One region of the Pseudomonas sp. Irchel 3A5 genome, then DNA from elsewhere that is predicted to be linked to it. Evidence: predicted binding sites of a transcription regulator. Region 1 holds the regulator's gene; each other region holds the start of a gene.

What was found. Region 1 encodes FliA, which starts transcription of late flagellar genes. Its sites were predicted from a motif close to CTAAAGTTTNNNNNNNNNNNGCCGNTAA; they were not measured.
Region 2: a site for FliA is predicted at 3,598-3,625, ahead of CKW31_RS01285 (methyl-accepting chemotaxis protein). Genes of this name have one in related genera too.
Region 3: a site for FliA is predicted at 3,057-3,084, ahead of CKW31_RS01125 (methyl-accepting chemotaxis protein). Genes of this name have one in related genera too.

The regions. Positions count from the first base shown of each region.
Region 1 is NZ_FYDU01000013.1:209,865-215,125, reverse strand. Features, by position in the region: gene flhF (flagellar biosynthesis protein FlhF) at 1-139, shown strand, start outside; gene fleN (flagellar synthesis regulator FleN) at 255-1,088, shown strand; gene fliA (RNA polymerase sigma factor FliA) at 1,085-1,825, shown strand; gene CKW31_RS21470 (chemotaxis response regulator CheY) at 2,115-2,489, shown strand; gene CKW31_RS21465 (protein phosphatase CheZ) at 2,509-3,297, shown strand; gene CKW31_RS21460 (chemotaxis protein CheA) at 3,336-5,261, shown strand, end outside.
Region 2 is NZ_FYDU01000001.1:325,503-330,763, forward strand. Features, by position in the region: gene gbcA (glycine-betaine demethylase subunit GbcA) at 1-339, opposite strand, end outside; gene gbcB (glycine-betaine demethylase subunit GbcB) at 659-1,759, shown strand; gene CKW31_RS01285 (methyl-accepting chemotaxis protein) at 1,906-3,531, opposite strand; gene CKW31_RS01290 (hypothetical protein) at 3,952-4,185, shown strand; gene CKW31_RS01295 (cell division protein ZapA) at 4,182-4,484, shown strand; gene CKW31_RS01300 (low specificity L-threonine aldolase) at 4,591-5,261, opposite strand, start outside.
Region 3 is NZ_FYDU01000001.1:283,688-288,948, reverse strand. Features, by position in the region: gene CKW31_RS01130 (methyl-accepting chemotaxis protein) at 1-818, opposite strand, end outside; gene CKW31_RS01125 (methyl-accepting chemotaxis protein) at 1,096-3,009, opposite strand; gene CKW31_RS01120 (16S rRNA (uracil(1498)-N(3))-methyltransferase) at 3,210-3,917, opposite strand; gene tatC (twin-arginine translocase subunit TatC) at 3,914-4,708, opposite strand; gene tatB (Sec-independent protein translocase protein TatB) at 4,705-5,211, opposite strand; gene CKW31_RS01105 (twin-arginine translocase TatA/TatE family subunit) at 5,222-5,261, opposite strand, start outside.

The DNA of each region.
Region 1 (5,261 bases):
TGATGATCTCCACATTCCGCGCAGGCACCAATTGGTGACGCGCGCGGTCAATGTGCAGATGCAAGAAGAGCCAAGCGAAGAGGCCATGGCGGATATGTTCGCCGACCTTTACCACAACCCCAACAAACGGGTCGGTTAAGTGAAGCGAACTATTCAGAGTTACCTGCATCGGTGGTCTGCCTGGCATTGCTCTTCATTGAGCGTGTCGCCCGCAATCTGGCTTCGGTCTACGCAAGACAAGGTAAACAATTAACATGGGCAGCATGCATCCCGTACAGGTGATCGCGGTGACCGGCGGCAAGGGTGGCGTCGGTAAGACTAACGTGTCAGTGAACCTTTCGCTGGCCTTGGCCGAGCTCGGCCGGCGCGTCATGCTGCTGGACGCCGACCTTGGCCTGGCGAATGTCGACGTCCTTCTGGGGCTGACGCCAAAACGTACCCTCGCCGATGTGATCGAGGGTCGTTGTGAGCTTCGCGACGTGTTGTTGCAAGGCCCGGGCGGGATTCGAATCGTGCCTGCTGCCTCCGGCACCCAGAGCATGGTTCATCTGAGCCCGGCGCAGCACGCCGGTCTGATTCAGGCATTCAGCGACATTGGCGACAATCTCGACGTGCTGGTCATCGACACAGCCGCCGGTATTGGCGAGTCGGTGGTCAGCTTTGTCCGGGCCGCTCAGGAGGTCTTGCTGGTGGTGTGCGATGAGCCCACTTCCATCACGGACGCCTACGCTCTGATCAAGTTGCTCAATCGCGATTACGGCATGAACCGTTTCCGGGTCCTGGCCAATATGGCCCAGAGTCCTCAGGAAGGGCGCAACCTGTTCGCCAAGTTGACCAAGGTGACTGACCGCTTCCTGGACGTCGCTTTGCAGTATGTCGGCGCAGTGCCTTACGACGAATGTGTGCGTAAGGCCGTACAGAAACAACGTGCCGTATACGAAGCTTTCCCACGCTCTAAATGTTCGCTGGCGTTCAAGGCCATTGCGCAGAAGGTCGATACCTGGCCGCTGCCTGCCAACCCACGTGGACATCTTGAGTTCTTCGTTGAGCGACTGGTTTACCAGACAACTGCAGGGCCTGTTCAATGACCGCGAGCGGCTATCAGATGTACAGCAAAGCGTCCCGAAACTCGCAATATGATTTGATCGAGCGGTATGCTCCGCTGGTCAAGCGCATTGCCTACCATTTACTGGCGCGCTTGCCTGCCAGTGTTCAGGTCGAAGACTTGATTCAGGCGGGGATGATCGGCTTGCTGGAAGTTTCCACCAAGTACGATTGCACCAAGGGTGCCAGTTTCGAGACGTACGCCGGGATTCGTATCCGTGGTGCGATGCTCGATGAAGTGCGCAAGGGCGACTGGGCACCTCGCTCGGTTCACCGCAATACGCGCATGGTCAGTGACGCAATTCGCTCAATTGAAGCAAAAACAGGCCGTGACGCTAAAGATCACGAGGTTGCGGCCGAACTCCAATTGAGTCTCGATGATTACTACGGGATTTTGAACGATACCTTGGGCAGTCGCCTCTTCAGTTTCGACGACCTTTTGCAGGACGGCGAACATGAAGGACTGCATGAGGATGGCGCAAGCGGTTCGCTTGAGCCGTCGCGCGACCTGGAAGATGAACGCTTCCAGGCTGCGTTGGCAGATGCAATTGCCAACTTGCCGGAGCGTGAACGTCTGGTTTTGGCGCTGTACTATGACGAGGAGCTGAACCTCAAGGAAATCGGTGAGGTCCTGGGGGTCAGCGAATCTCGAGTCAGCCAGTTACACAGCCAGTGCGCAGCTCGTTTACGAGGGCGTTTGGGAGAGTGGCGAGCGCGTTGACAAGTGGTACGTAATCCTTGGTGATTACGTGTTGCGTGTGAGCAGGCTGTGCAAAGCGTTACGTGGGACAGTGGACAAGGCTGGGGCCATACAGGCATTCGTACCACGGACTGTTAAAAGCAATAGCTTTCATGCAGTCCGTGGATTTGCTGTGCGGTTTCCATAGTTGTTGATTTACCAAGCCCGTCGTTTTCGTGCAGCCGATGTGAGCTGTGCCGGTATTGATTGAACAGCGCGTTCAGGTGCTGAACGCGTCAAAGACTGCTTGGAGGTCGAATTGGACAAGAACATGAAAATCCTCATCGTTGATGACTTCTCAACGATGCGGCGGATCATTAAAAACCTGCTGCGTGATCTGGGCTTTACCAACACGTCCGAAGCCGATGACGGGCTTACCGCGTTGCCAATGCTGGAAAGCGGTTCCTTTGACTTTCTGGTAACGGACTGGAACATGCCTGGCATGACTGGTATCGACCTGCTGCGTAAAGTGCGTGCCGATGAGCGCCTCAAGCACCTCCCGGTGTTGATGGTGACCGCAGAAGCCAAGCGCGACCAAATCATTGAAGCGGCTCAGGCCGGCGTCAACGGTTATGTCGTCAAGCCATTCACGGCTCAGGCGCTGAAAGAAAAGATCGACAAGATCTTTGAGCGCGTCAATAGCTGATGTATGCCGCGAGGGCTTTATGGAGAACAACGAAACGTCAATGGGCGAGTTTGAATCGACCCTGAAAAAACACGCAACCGAGCTGGTGGCGAGCCTTGAAAAAGGCCGTTTCGGCGACGCCGTGCAACTTATCCATGAGCTTAACCAGGCTCGGGATCGTGGCCTGTATCAGGAAATCGGCAAGCTGACCCGCGAGTTGCACAGCGCGATCGTCAACTTCCAGATTGACCCGAACATGCCGCAAGCCGAAGAGGTGTCCCAGATCACGGACGCCACCGAACGCCTGTCGTATGTCGTCAGGCTCACGGAAAATGCGGCTAACCGCACCATGGACCTGGTCGAAGAAAGCACCCCGCTGATGCACAGTCTGAACGACGAGGCCAAGGCCTTGAGCGCGGACTGGGGGCGTTTCATGCGGCGTGAAGTCAGTGCTGAAGAGTTTCGTGAGCTGGCGCGACGTGTCGATGGTTTCTTGACGCGCACCGAAAAGGATACCCATGAGGTTTCCTCCCACCTCAACGACATTCTGCTGGCCCAGGACTTCCAGGACCTGACCGGTCAGGTGATCAAGCGCGTCACGCAATTGGTCACTGAAGTCGAGAGCAATCTGCTGAAATTGGTGCTCATGGCCAGTCATGTAGACCGCTTTGCGGGCATCGAACATGACGACGAATCCATCCGCGCAGAAAAAGATCCAGAAAAACATATCAAACAGGGTGAAGGTCCGCAGATTCATGCCGATAAACGGGAAGACGTTGTGTCCGGACAGGACGATGTAGACGATCTGCTATCGAGCCTGGGCTTCTAAGTCTGGTCTGTTGACGGTTAATTTTAGGGAGCACCCCAATGAGCTTCGGCGCCGATGAAGAGATCCTTCAGGATTTTCTGGTAGAGGCCGGCGAAATTCTCGAGCAGTTGTCTGAACAGTTGGTCGAGCTGGAAAGCCGACCGGATGACGCAGATCTGCTCAATGCAATTTTTCGCGGTTTTCACACTGTAAAAGGGGGCGCCGGCTTCCTCCAGCTCCATGAGCTGGTGGAGTGCTGCCACATCGCCGAGAACGTCTTCGACATCCTGCGCAAGGGTGAGCGTCGCGTAGATTCGGAACTGATGGACGTGGTCCTTGAAGCGCTGGATGCGGTCAATGCGATGTTCAGTCAAGTGCGTGAGCGCAGTGAAGTGACTCCGGCAACACCGGAATTGCTGGCTGCCCTGGCGCGCCTGGCGGAGCCGGCATCGGCTGACGAAGCGCCTGCTGCTGACGTCGTGGAGGAGGCACCTGTCGAAGCTGTCGCCGAAGCGCCTTCCGACGAGATCACCGATACCGAATTCGAAAACCTGCTTGATTCGCTCAATGCAGCCAAGGAGCAAGCACCGGTTGCTGCTGCACCGGCTGCAACGGGCGTAGCCGCAACTGACGAAATCACCGACTCGGAATTCGAATCGCTGCTCGACCAGTTGCATGGCAAAGGTCAGTTTGCTCCCGACGTGGCACCTGCTGCCGCTGCGGTAGCGCCTGCACCGGCTGGCAAGGCTGAAAGCGGTGATATCACCGACGATGAATTCGAAGCATTGCTCGATCAATTGCACGGCAAGGGTTCGTTCGATGCCACCGCGGTCGCTTCCACAGCGGCTCCTGCCGTTGCGCCAGCGCCTGCTGCTGCCGGGGCTGCATCGGCTGGCAAAGATAACGAAATCACCGATAACGAATTTGAAGCCTTGCTCGATGAGCTGCACGGCAAGGGCAAATTCGAGCCAGAAATAGCCGCAACAGCCGCCGCGGTTGCTGCGCCTGCGGCCGCCGTTGCTGCACCTGCCAAAGCAGCGGCGCCAGCAGCCAAGCCTGCTCCGGCGGCTGCAGCCAAACCGGCTGCCGCACCAGCGCCCGCCAAGGCTGCCGCGCCTGCGCCTGCCAAACCGGCTGCGCCACCTGCTGAAAAGCCGGTCGCTTCAGAAGCGGAAACCACCGTGCGGGTCGATACCGCGCGCCTGGACGAGATCATGAACATGGTCGGCGAACTGGTGCTGGTGCGTAACCGTCTGGTTCGCCTGGGTCTCAACAGCGGCGACGAAGCCATGTCCAAGGCGGTTTCCAACCTGGATGTGGTAACGGCCGACTTGCAGACCGCGGTGATGAAGACCCGGATGCAGCCGATCAAGAAAGTCTTCGGTCGTTTCCCGCGACTCGTACGTGACCTGGCTCGTCAGCTCAAGAAAGAGATCAACCTTGAACTGGTGGGCGAAGAGACCGACCTGGACAAGAACCTCGTCGAGGCGCTTGCCGATCCGCTGGTCCACTTGGTGCGTAACGCGGTTGACCACGGTGTCGAAACGCCGGAAGAGCGCGAGGCATCGGGCAAACCCCGTGGCGGTCGCGTCATTCTCTCTGCCGAGCAGGAAGGCGATCACATCCTGTTGTCGATTTCCGATGACGGCAAGGGCATGGACCCTAACGTTCTGCGCGCGATTGCGGTCAAGCGTGGCGTGATGGACAAGGATGCGGCTGATCGTCTGAGCGATACCGACTGCTACAACCTGATCTTCGCACCGGGTTTCTCGACCAAAACCGAGATCTCCGACGTATCGGGCCGTGGCGTGGGCATGGACGTGGTGAAAACCAAGATTGCCCAGCTCAACGGTACGATCAACATCTACTCGACCAAGGGCCAAGGCTCGAAGATCGTCATCAAGGTGCCGTTGACCCTGGCGATCATGCCAACCCTGATGGTCATGCTGGGCAACCAGGCCTTTGCCTTCCCGCTGGTCAACGTC
Region 2 (5,261 bases), on a different contig from region 1:
GACTTTGCCTTTCTCCTTGGTGCACAGGCGCGAGCCGCGATGACGGCAGACGTTATGAAAAGCGTTAACCGCGCCGTCCGGACCGCGCACCACAACTACCGGGTTCTTGCCGATCTGCAGCGTCAGGTAGTTACCTTTGGCCGGAATCTCGGCAGTCATGCCTGCGATCAGCCACTCTTTGTGGAAGATCTCCTGCATGTCGATTTCAAACAACCGCTCATCACTGTAGAAAGGCTGCGGCAGCGAATAGGTGCGTTCGCGATTCTGCAGCATTTCGGCAGTGGCCTTACGTGCCGGTTCCAGCGGATCGCCCAAGCTCAAGGTTGCGGTGACGTCCATCGTTTGAAGTCCTCATGACCATGCGGTTTACGGTCGACGAATGTGGCTAATACGGTTCTTTGTGGCGTTTGGCACGCAAGGCGGCGGTTGTTTTGCTGCTCATGCTTTTCAATAAACATTTAGTGGCGAGTGTGGAGTCCGGCGCAGACTTGACCTTATCCATGGGCGACATGGCCGAATCCGTTCCCGACGCGCTAATGCAGGTAATCAGGGGCTGGTCGCGATAAGTACGCCGATGTCGCTGGCAGGTAAGTGGGTGATCTGCACCTTACGCAGAATTCGCATCATGAGGCCGGTCGTCGGCCGTTGGAGATTCAGCATGTCCCAAAGCTTCCTGAGCCCGGTAAATACCCAGACATGGGCCAATGGCCGTCACCTGGTGCGCGTCGTCAAGGTGATTCAGGAAACCTGGGATGTGCGCACCTTCTGCTTCATGGCCGATCAGCCGATCATGTTCTTCTTCAAGCCAGGCCAGTTCGTGACCCTGGAGCTTGAAATTGAAGGCGTGCCGGTAATGCGCTCGTACACTATTTCCAGTTCCCCTTCGGTGCCTTACAGCTTTTCGGTGACGATCAAACGCGTACCGGGCGGCAAGGTCTCCAACTACCTTCACGACACGCTGCATGAAGGTCAGGAGCTGGCAGTCCACGGTCCGGTCGGGCTGTTCAACGCCATTGATTTTCCGAACCCGAAAATCCTCTACCTGAGTGGCGGTGTCGGTATCACGCCGGTGATGTCCATGGCGCGCTGGTTCTACGACACCAACGCCAACGTCGACATGGTGTTTGTGCACAGCGCTCGCTCACCGAAAGACATCATTTATCACCGCGAGCTGGAGCACATGGCGTCGCGGATCGATAACTTCAGCCTGCACCTGATCTGCGAGAAGCACGGCCTTGGCGAGCCCTGGGCGGGTTATCGTGGGTATCTGAATCAGAAGATGCTTGAGCTGATGGTGCCGGACTTCATGGAGCGCGAGGTGTTCTGCTGCGGACCGACGCCTTACATGACGGCCGTCAAACGCCTGCTGGAAGCCAACGGTTTCAACATGGCGCAATACCATGAGGAATCGTTCGGCGCGACGCCTCCCGAAGCCCGGGCGGACGCTGTTGAGCAAGCGGAAATTGCCGCCGAAGCCCCCGAAGTCGATGCCTCGGATCTGCATCAGGTGGAATTCACCGACACCGGCAAGAGCATCCGCGTGGCACCGGGCGAAACCGTCCACGCGGCCGCAGCCAAGCTCGGCTTGATGATCCCCAAAGCCTGCGGCATGGGCATCTGCGGGACGTGCAAGGTGATGAAGCTCAGCGGCGAAGTGGAGATGGAGCACAACGGCGGGATTACCGAAGAAGACGAAGCCGAAGGCTACATCCTGTCGTGCTGCAGCATTCCGAAGGGGGATGTGCGGATCGAGTATTGATGATTCGGGAAGGTACAGATCCTGTGGGAGCGGTGCTTGCCCGCGATAAGGGCACCGCAAGTTTATCGATAGATCACCGAAACCTTATCGCGGGCAAGCACCGCTCCCACAATGAATCTGACTCCATCAGGAGAGCGGTGCAGTCCTTACAAACTAAACCGCGAAACCATGCTGTTCAGGTCAACAGCCAGGCGCGTCAGCTCGCTGCTGGCAGCGCTGGTTTGCGCAGCACCGTCGGATGACTGGGCCGACAGGTCGCGGATGTTGACCAGGTTGCGGTCCACTTCACGGGCCACTTGAGCCTGCTCTTCGGCGGCGCTGGCGATCACCAGGTTACGCTCGTTGATTTCCACCACCGCGGTATTAATGGTATCCAGCGCCACGCCTGCGCCTTTAGCGATGTTCAACGTCGACTCCGCGCGCTCGGTGCTATTGCGCATTGAGTTGACCGCCTGCTCGGTGCCGCCTTGAATGCTGCCGATCATGCGTTCGATTTCGCTGGTCGACTGCTGAGTGCGATGCGCCAAGGCACGCACTTCGTCAGCCACCACGGCAAAGCCACGCCCGGCTTCACCGGCACGGGCCGCTTCGATGGCGGCGTTCAGGGCCAACAGGTTGGTCTGGTCAGCCAGGCCGCGAATGACATCCAGCACCTTGCCGATGTCACGAGACTCTTCAGCCAGATTGCCGATCAGCGTTGCAGTGCTCTGCACATCACCGCTCATGCGTTCGATGGCATTGACGGTTTCCTGAACCAGATCACGACCGTCGCCTGCTGAGGCCGTGGCGTTTTTCGACGCTTCGGAAGTGCTGACCGCATTACGCGCGACTTCTTCCACAGCGCTGGTCATCTCGTTGACGGCGGTCGCGGCTTGTTCGATTTCGTTGTTCTGTTGCGACAGACCACGAGCGCTCTCGTCGGTCACCGCATTAAGCTCCTCGGCAGCAGAAGCAAGCTGGGTGGCGGAACCAGAAATACGGGTCAACGTGTCGCGCAGCTTTTCCTGCATTTTCTGCATGGCGGAGAGCAAACGACCGGCTTCGTCAGTACCGTCGGCTTTGATCGGGCGAGTCAGATTCCCCTCGGCGATGGTTTCGGCGGCTTCAAGCGCTGAAGCAATTGGCTGGGTGATACTGCGGGTCAGCAGCCAGGCGAACAGGACGGTCAGGATTGTGGTGGCGATCAGCAGACCCACCACCAGAGTGAATGCTGACGCGTACTGCTCGGCTGCGCTTTTGTTGGTATCACTCAATTGCCGGGCATTGATCTCGACCAGTTTGGCCAGCGCTGCGTTCATCTGATCAGAGTTAGCCAGCGTTTCTTCATTGAGCAATTGGCCCAACTCATCGACCTTGCCCGCACGACTCAGGGTCTTGATGCGCTCTTCAAGCTGACGATAGTCGCCCAGCAATCGCACGTATTGGTTGTAGGCGGTTTGCTCTTCCGGAGAGGAAATGAATTTCTCATAAACGGCCTGAGCGTCACTGATTTGCTTGTTACGCATGGCGAACAAATCGATGGTTTTGCTCTGAATGTCTGGTTCGCGGTTGATCAACAAACGATAGGACAGAACGCGCAGGCGAATGCTGACTTCGGTGAGTCGGTCGAGACTCTGGATGCTGGGAACGCTGCGTTTGGCGATTTCATCGCCGGCGTCACGGATCTTGCTCATCTGCGACAGCGCAAACACGCCGAGAACAAGCATAAGGGTGCCGATGAAGGCAAAGCCTAGAAACGCGCGAGGCGCGATATTCATGGTGCGTAATGACATGGTTTTTCCAGAGGAAGAAGCGCAGTCCTTGCGTTTGAGGTGAATAGAAGATGTGATGATCCATGCCTATCGGTTACAGCCTAAGGGACTTGAGGTCAACGCACTGAAATCGGGCGTGGCGTAAGGTCGCAGGCTGTTTTCGATGTAGCAAAAAGCCATGCAAGTCCTTGAAAGGCAACGTTTACGGGGACGCGAGCAAAAAAACCGGGAATATCGAAGGCGTCATGTTTTCTCGATCAGGCCGGACTGACGAGCAGCAGGAACCAGATCGGAAAATCACAGTCAACAGGGCCTGTTTATGCACTTGCCTTCAGGGAGAACGCAGCGCGCCAAAACGCCGTTATTTAAGTGGCTTAACTGGTATGCGCAGTGACTTTTCTTTAAGGTGTGCGCCCGTTGAAATTTGCTCGAGAAATCAAAATGTTGGAAGCATCCCTTAGCCAGTTGGAACAACTTGTCAGCGATCTGGTGCAACAAAACCAGCAACTGCAAAGCACAAACGCTCAGCTCAGCACGGAGCTGGCCCAAGCCAGGGATGACAACGACAGTCTGCAATTGAGTCTGATGGAGCAGGAAGAGAAACAAGGTGCCACGGCGGCGCGAATTCAGGCACTTGTTGACCGTGCGACCAGCGCAAGCGCAGTCAGCGCATGAGTACTGACAGGAACGGGGTGACGGTCGTTTCGATTCTCGGCAACGACTATTCGATCAAAGCCCCTGCCGGTGAAGAACAGACGTTGCAGCAGGCCACCGCGTTGCTGCGCGCATCGCTGGCCGACACCAAGCGCAAATACCCGACGCTGATTGGCGACCGCCTGTTGGTACTGGCCGCCCTGAACCTGTGCTCGCAGCAGATCGAGCTCAAACAGCAACATCAGGTCGAGCTGGACCGCTGCCGGGAGCAGGTCGACGCGACGGTGGAAGCGATTTCGAAGACGATTGCGCAGAACTGATTCGACTACACAGGTAGGAGCGAACTTGTTCGCGAGGCTGGGCAACTGATACACCGAGTCGCCAGCCTCGCCAACAAGTTGGCTCCTACCGAAATAGCATCGCGCCTTAAGCCCCCATCACCAATCGGATATCCGCCGCCAGCTCGCGCACGCGGTCTTCTTCGGTGTCCCACGAGCACATGAAGCGCGCGCCACCGTTACCAATGAATGTATAGAAGCGCCAGCCCCTGGCCGTCAGCGCGGCGATGGCGGATTCGGAAAGCTGCAAAAACACGCCATTGGCCTGCACCGGGAACATCAGCTCAACACCCGGAATGTCCTTCACCAGCGACGCCAGCAATTGCGCGCAATGGTTGGCATGATTGGCGTGCTTGAGCCAGGCATCACCTTCCAGCAGCCCGACCCACGGTGCCGACAGGAAGCGCATTTTCGACGCCAGTTGCCCGGCCTGTTTGCACCGGTAATCAAAATCTTCAGCCAGCTTATGGTTGAAGAACAGGATGGCCTCCCCCACAGCCATGCCGTTCTTGGTGCCACCAAAACACAGCACATCGACACCGGATTTCCAGGTCAGCTCAGCGGGTGAACACTCCAGAAATGCACAGGCGTTGGCAAACCGCGCGCCGTCCATGTGCAGGTTCAGATTCAACTCTTTGCAGGTTGCGCTGATCGCCTTGAGCTCATCTGGCTGGTAAACGCTGCCGACTTCGGTGGCTTGGGTCAGGGTCACGACCCGAGGTTTCGGGTAGTGAATATCCTGACGCTTGAGTGCAACCT
Region 3 (5,261 bases), on a different contig from region 1:
CTCAGCATCTTGTCGCCCAGGTCTTCGAGCGTCTCCTGAGCGGCCTCGACTTTGACCTGAATGTCCTTGAAGTGACCGAGCTGAGCACGATAACGCTCCAGCGCCTCTTTCGCCGGTTGCAGCCCTTTGAGATTGCTGTCGGCCTGATCCTGGCCAATCTGCTGCACTTCTTTCAGAGACTCGTCGATAGCCGCAATGGCGGCTGTTTCATAGGCCTCCAGCGCAGTGAAGGTGTAGGCCTGAACCTGAAATCGAGCGTTCTGGATCTGCTGCTTGAGCTGCGAGATGTTGGTGAATTCATCCAGCCGCTCGCCATTATCCTGTTCCTGGCTGACGGCTTTGAGCACTTCACTCTCTACCAGCGCGACGGCCTGGACTGCTTGCTCCGATTGCTGTTCCAGTTGAGTCCGGGACAGGTCTCGCCGTTGATTCTCATCGCTGAGCGCCGTGAACGTCTTCTCCATGTCGGCGACGATTCTGCTTTGCCCGGTCAGCAACCCGACGCTTGTGCTGTCGTCTATTTCTTTACGCAATGTCGCCAGGTGGCTCTCCAGTCCATTGAGCTGATTGACGATCCTGTTCGCGTTTTCCGGACTGTTTTTCTGGCGATAGATGATGCGGTCGGTACGCAAATCCTTGGTCATGTTGCTCAGTTGCCCGATAAACGTCAGGGACTCCGAGCGCTCGATCATGGTATCCAGGCCATGCCAGCCGGTCAGGGTGATAGCCATGGTGAGCATCAGCACCAGTCCGAAACCCAGGGACAGCTTGAGTTTTACGCTGGTATTGCCAAGTGTGTGGTTGATCCATCGAAACATCGGAAAGCTCCTGCAAATGTGCAAAACAGGTAGGGCCTGGGCAAGCCAGGGCCTACGTTGTCAGCGCATCGGCAGGGCAATGAAGAGCACGACCTGAGTAGATCGTAGGGGGATTCTGAGTGGGGCGTGTGAATGGAGTCACGCGCCATGTCCTGACACAGCGCGGTCTCTTTGTTGGTGCGGTGCTTGCCCGCGATAAGATCAACTTGATTCTGCAGGTCAATCACCTAAAACTTATCGCGGGCAAGCACCGCTCCCACATAAAAGCCTATAGACGTTAAACCTTAAACTTGCTCACCATCACTTGCAGATGATTACCCAGTCGCGCCAGTTCTACGCTGGACGCTGCGGTTTCTTCACTGGCAGCGGAGGTTTGTTCGGAGACATCGCGCACATTGAGGATGCTGCGGTTGATCTCTTCGGCCGTAGCGCTTTGCTCTTCGGCTGCAGCGGCGATCTGTTGGTTCATCGCCTGAATCGCCGATACGGTCTTGGTGATGTTTTCCAGTGAGCTACCGGCGCGACGAGTCAGCTCTACGCTGCTGACGGTCAGTTCGCGGCTGTTATCCATGATGGTCGCTACTTGCTGCGTACCACTCTGCAGGCCTGCAATCAGTTGCTCGATCTCTTCGGTCGACTTCTGAGTACGCTGAGCAAGGCTGCGCACTTCGTCGGCGACGACCGCAAAGCCACGACCGGCTTCCCCGGCGCGGGCAGCTTCGATAGCGGCGTTGAGGGCGAGCAGGTTGGTCTGTTGTGCGACTGACTTGATCACGTCCAGCACACTGCCAATCTTGTCGCTTTCGCGCTTGAGTTCGCTCATGGCTTCGGTGGAGTTACCCACTTCAGAGGCCAGACGCTCGATCTGAGTGATCGCTTCGTTGACCACGCGATCACCTTCACGGGCTTGCTGATCCGCTGCTACGGCGGCTTCAGACGCTTCTTCGGCGTTACGTGCGACTTCCTGCACCGTGGCCGTCATCTCGTGCATCGCAGTCGCCACCTGGTCAGTCTCGACCTTCTGGCTATTCACACCGGCGCTGGTTTGCTCCGTGACCGCAGACAGCTCTTCGGCCGCGCTGGCGATCTGGGTCACGCCGTCGCGAATTCCGCCGATCAGTTGGCGCAGGTTCACGGTCATGCGTTGAATGCTGGTCTGTAGCTGACCCATCTCGTCGCGACGATCGACAATCAGGTCGTGGCTCAGGTCGCCATCGGCAACACGCTCCACAATGGTCAGGGTTTGCAGCAACGGTCCAACGATCTGGCGAGTGATGACCCAGGCGGCAATGATGCCGAACACCAGTGCCAGGACGGTAGCAATGGTCAGCATGGATTTGGCTTGCTGACTGTCGGAATCACGTTTGCTGTATTGATCATCCGCCAGTTTCTGGGAGGTGCCCAATAGCACGACTGCATGTTTGGCCATTTTTTCCAGCGCTTGCTTGCTGGCCAGTTGCGCGTCGCGGTACTGGCCGACCGCTGCGCGGTAGCCTTTGAGCGCGGTGCTGGCTGCCTGCAATTGCGGGAGGTAACTGGATGGAATACTGCCCGCCAACGTGTTGATGCCGGTCAGGGCTTCGTCGATGGCGGAGTTGGCATTCTGTTCGAATTCGGCACGGCCGCTGTAGGTGTAGCCGCGGACCTGGAAGCGTGCTTGCTGGATCAGCTTGCTGACATCAACCACGGCATCAAATTGCACGACGCTGTCACCTTGCAACAACGAGGCTTCGATCTTGTTGACCTCTTCCACAGCCTTGTCGGCGGTAGCGCCCAGATTGGTGCGGCTGGCTTCACGGGTCTGGATGGCCTGGGTCAGCTCTATAAATGCGCTACGGTATCCGCTAGCCGCTTGTTCCTGGTCTTCAAGCCACTGATGGCTTTCCGGGGTTGAGACCGTGCTACGTGCGATTTTGGTCAGTGCGTCGAGCTTGTCGAGGGACGCGATAAGCGCCTTGGCAGCCTCGTCGTTGTACTGCATTTCGTACGTCAGGCGCTTGGAACGCAGATCCAGGGTTTGCTCGCTGATTTGCGAAATTGCGACCAGCTTCTCGCCGCGATCAATCAGCGATGCAACGCTTAACCAGCCGGTGGCGGTGATCAGTATGGTCAGCAGTAAAACGATACTGAAACCGAGCCCGAGTTTAAGACGGACGCTCATGTTACCGAGACTTTTGCCGAGCAAACCCATGCGGAACTCCTTTGAATAGGTTTGATGTAGGTAATTTCTTACAACATGCATCGGCAGGGGGATGGGGAACTGAAGGGTGGCTCTGGATAACCCGCTATCGGTAGGAGCTCACGAGCAACGCGAGGCAGCGATAGCTGTGTGTCAGACAGGACGCTATCGCTGCCTCGCGTTGCTCGTGAGCTCCTACGGGGTCCGGTCGATCAGAACAGCCGGGCCAATAAAGCAGTCACTGCTGTTTCGACCCGCAGAATACGCTCGCCGAGTTGCACCGGTTGCAGGCCTGCTTTGTTCAGCAGGTCGACTTCATAGGGAATCCAGCCGCCCTCTGGGCCGATGGCCAGGGTGACTTGCCCGGTTACGGCGCGTGGGCAAGCGGGAAAGTTGCCGGGATGTCCGACCAGCCCGAGAGTCCCCTGGGCCAGTTGCGGCAGGCGATCTTCAACAAACGGCTTGAAGCGTTTTTCCATGATGATCTCAGGCAGTACGCTGTCCCGAGCCTGTTCAAGGCCGAGAATCAGTTGCTCGCGGATCGCGTGCGGTTCCAGGAACGGCGTCTGCCAGAAGCTTTTTTCCACGCGATAGCTGTTGAGCAGAATGACCTTTGGCACGCCCATGGTCGCGACCGTCTGAAAAACCCGGCGCAGCATTTTCGGGCGGGGCAGGGCCAGCAACAAGGTCAATGGCAGTTTGGCAGGCGGGGCACTGTCGAGGGTGATGCGTAACTCGGCTTCGTGTGCTTCCAGCCGCAGCAGCTCAGCGCTGCCCAGCAAGCCGCCAATACGGCCGACACGCAGACTGTCACCGACTTCTGCGCGATGCACCTCTTGCATGTGCTTGAGGCGTCTGTCGCGCAGTACGACCCGGTCAGCCGCAACGAAGTCGGCGTCTTCGAGAAGCAGCAGGTTCACGGCTGGGTCGCGGGCGGCTGGTCTTGCTTGTCTTCTTCGCGCTGGTCATCGGCATGATCGCCGCGCTTGGTGATCAGCGAACTGCAGAGCACGCCAATCTCGAACAACAGCCACATCGGCACCGCCAGCAGCGTCTGCGAGAAAATATCAGGTGGAGTCAGGATCATGCCGACCACGAAGCAACCGATGATCACGTAAGGACGGATCTTTTTCAGGTACTTCACGTCAACGATGCCGATCCACACCAGCAGCACAACGGCCACCGGGATTTCGAACGCCACGCCGAAGGCGAAGAACAGCGTCATCACGAAATCCAGATAACTGGCGATGTCCGTCATCATCGAAACGCCTTCAGGCGTCACGCTGGCGAAAAAGTGGAAAATCAGCGGGAAGACCAGGTAGTAGGCGAAGGCCATGCCCGAATAGAACAGGATGATGCTCGATACCAGCAGCGGTACCGCGACGCGCTTTTCGTGTTTGTACAGGCCTGGCGCGATAAAACCCCAGATCTGGTGCAGGATCACCGGCATGGCCAGAAACAGCGCAACCATCATGGTCAGCTTGAACGGCGTAATGAACGGCGACGCCACGTCGGTGGCGATCATCGTCGCACCTTCAGGCAGGAAAACCCGCAGCGGTGCTGAAACGAAGGTGTAGATCTTCTGCGTGAAATAAAACAGGCAGCCGAAGATAACGAAAATCGCCAGGACACATTTCAGCAGGCGCGAACGGAGTTCTGTGAGGTGCGAGACCAGCGGCATTTGCTGGTCATTTTCCGGAATATCGCTCATGGGGCTCGCGGTGGCAGTGACGAATCGTTGGCGGAGGGTGCGTTGGGTGCTGGCGTCGCTGGCGACACGTGCGCAGGTTCAGTCGCGACCTGGGTCGTGGCTTCTACAGTCTTGGGCTCTGCGGCGGGCGTCGTGCCCGCTGGAGCGGCCGGACCCAGGTCGGTAGCAGGTGTCACGGACGGCGTGTTCGGGATGGTCGAAACCACCGGTTCAGCGGGCGTCTGCTCGGTTGCCGGAGGCGGATTGGCCGGGGGCTGCTGCGGAGACATGATCTTGCGCGCTTCTTCTTCCAGCGACAGGATGTGCTCGTTATGCAGTTGGCGACGAATTTCGTCGGCTCCGATTTCGCGTTCAACTTCCTGTTTGATCGCATTGAAGCTGCGCTTCAGCCGGCCAATCCAGAGGCCAGCGGTACGCGCAGCGCCGGGCAGACGCTCAGGGCCAAGCACCAGCAAGGCGACGAGGCCGACCAGCAGCAGTTCAGAGAAGCTGATACCAAACATTCAATACGACCTAGTCTTTGCGGATTGGCTCTTCGACTTTATGCGCTTGC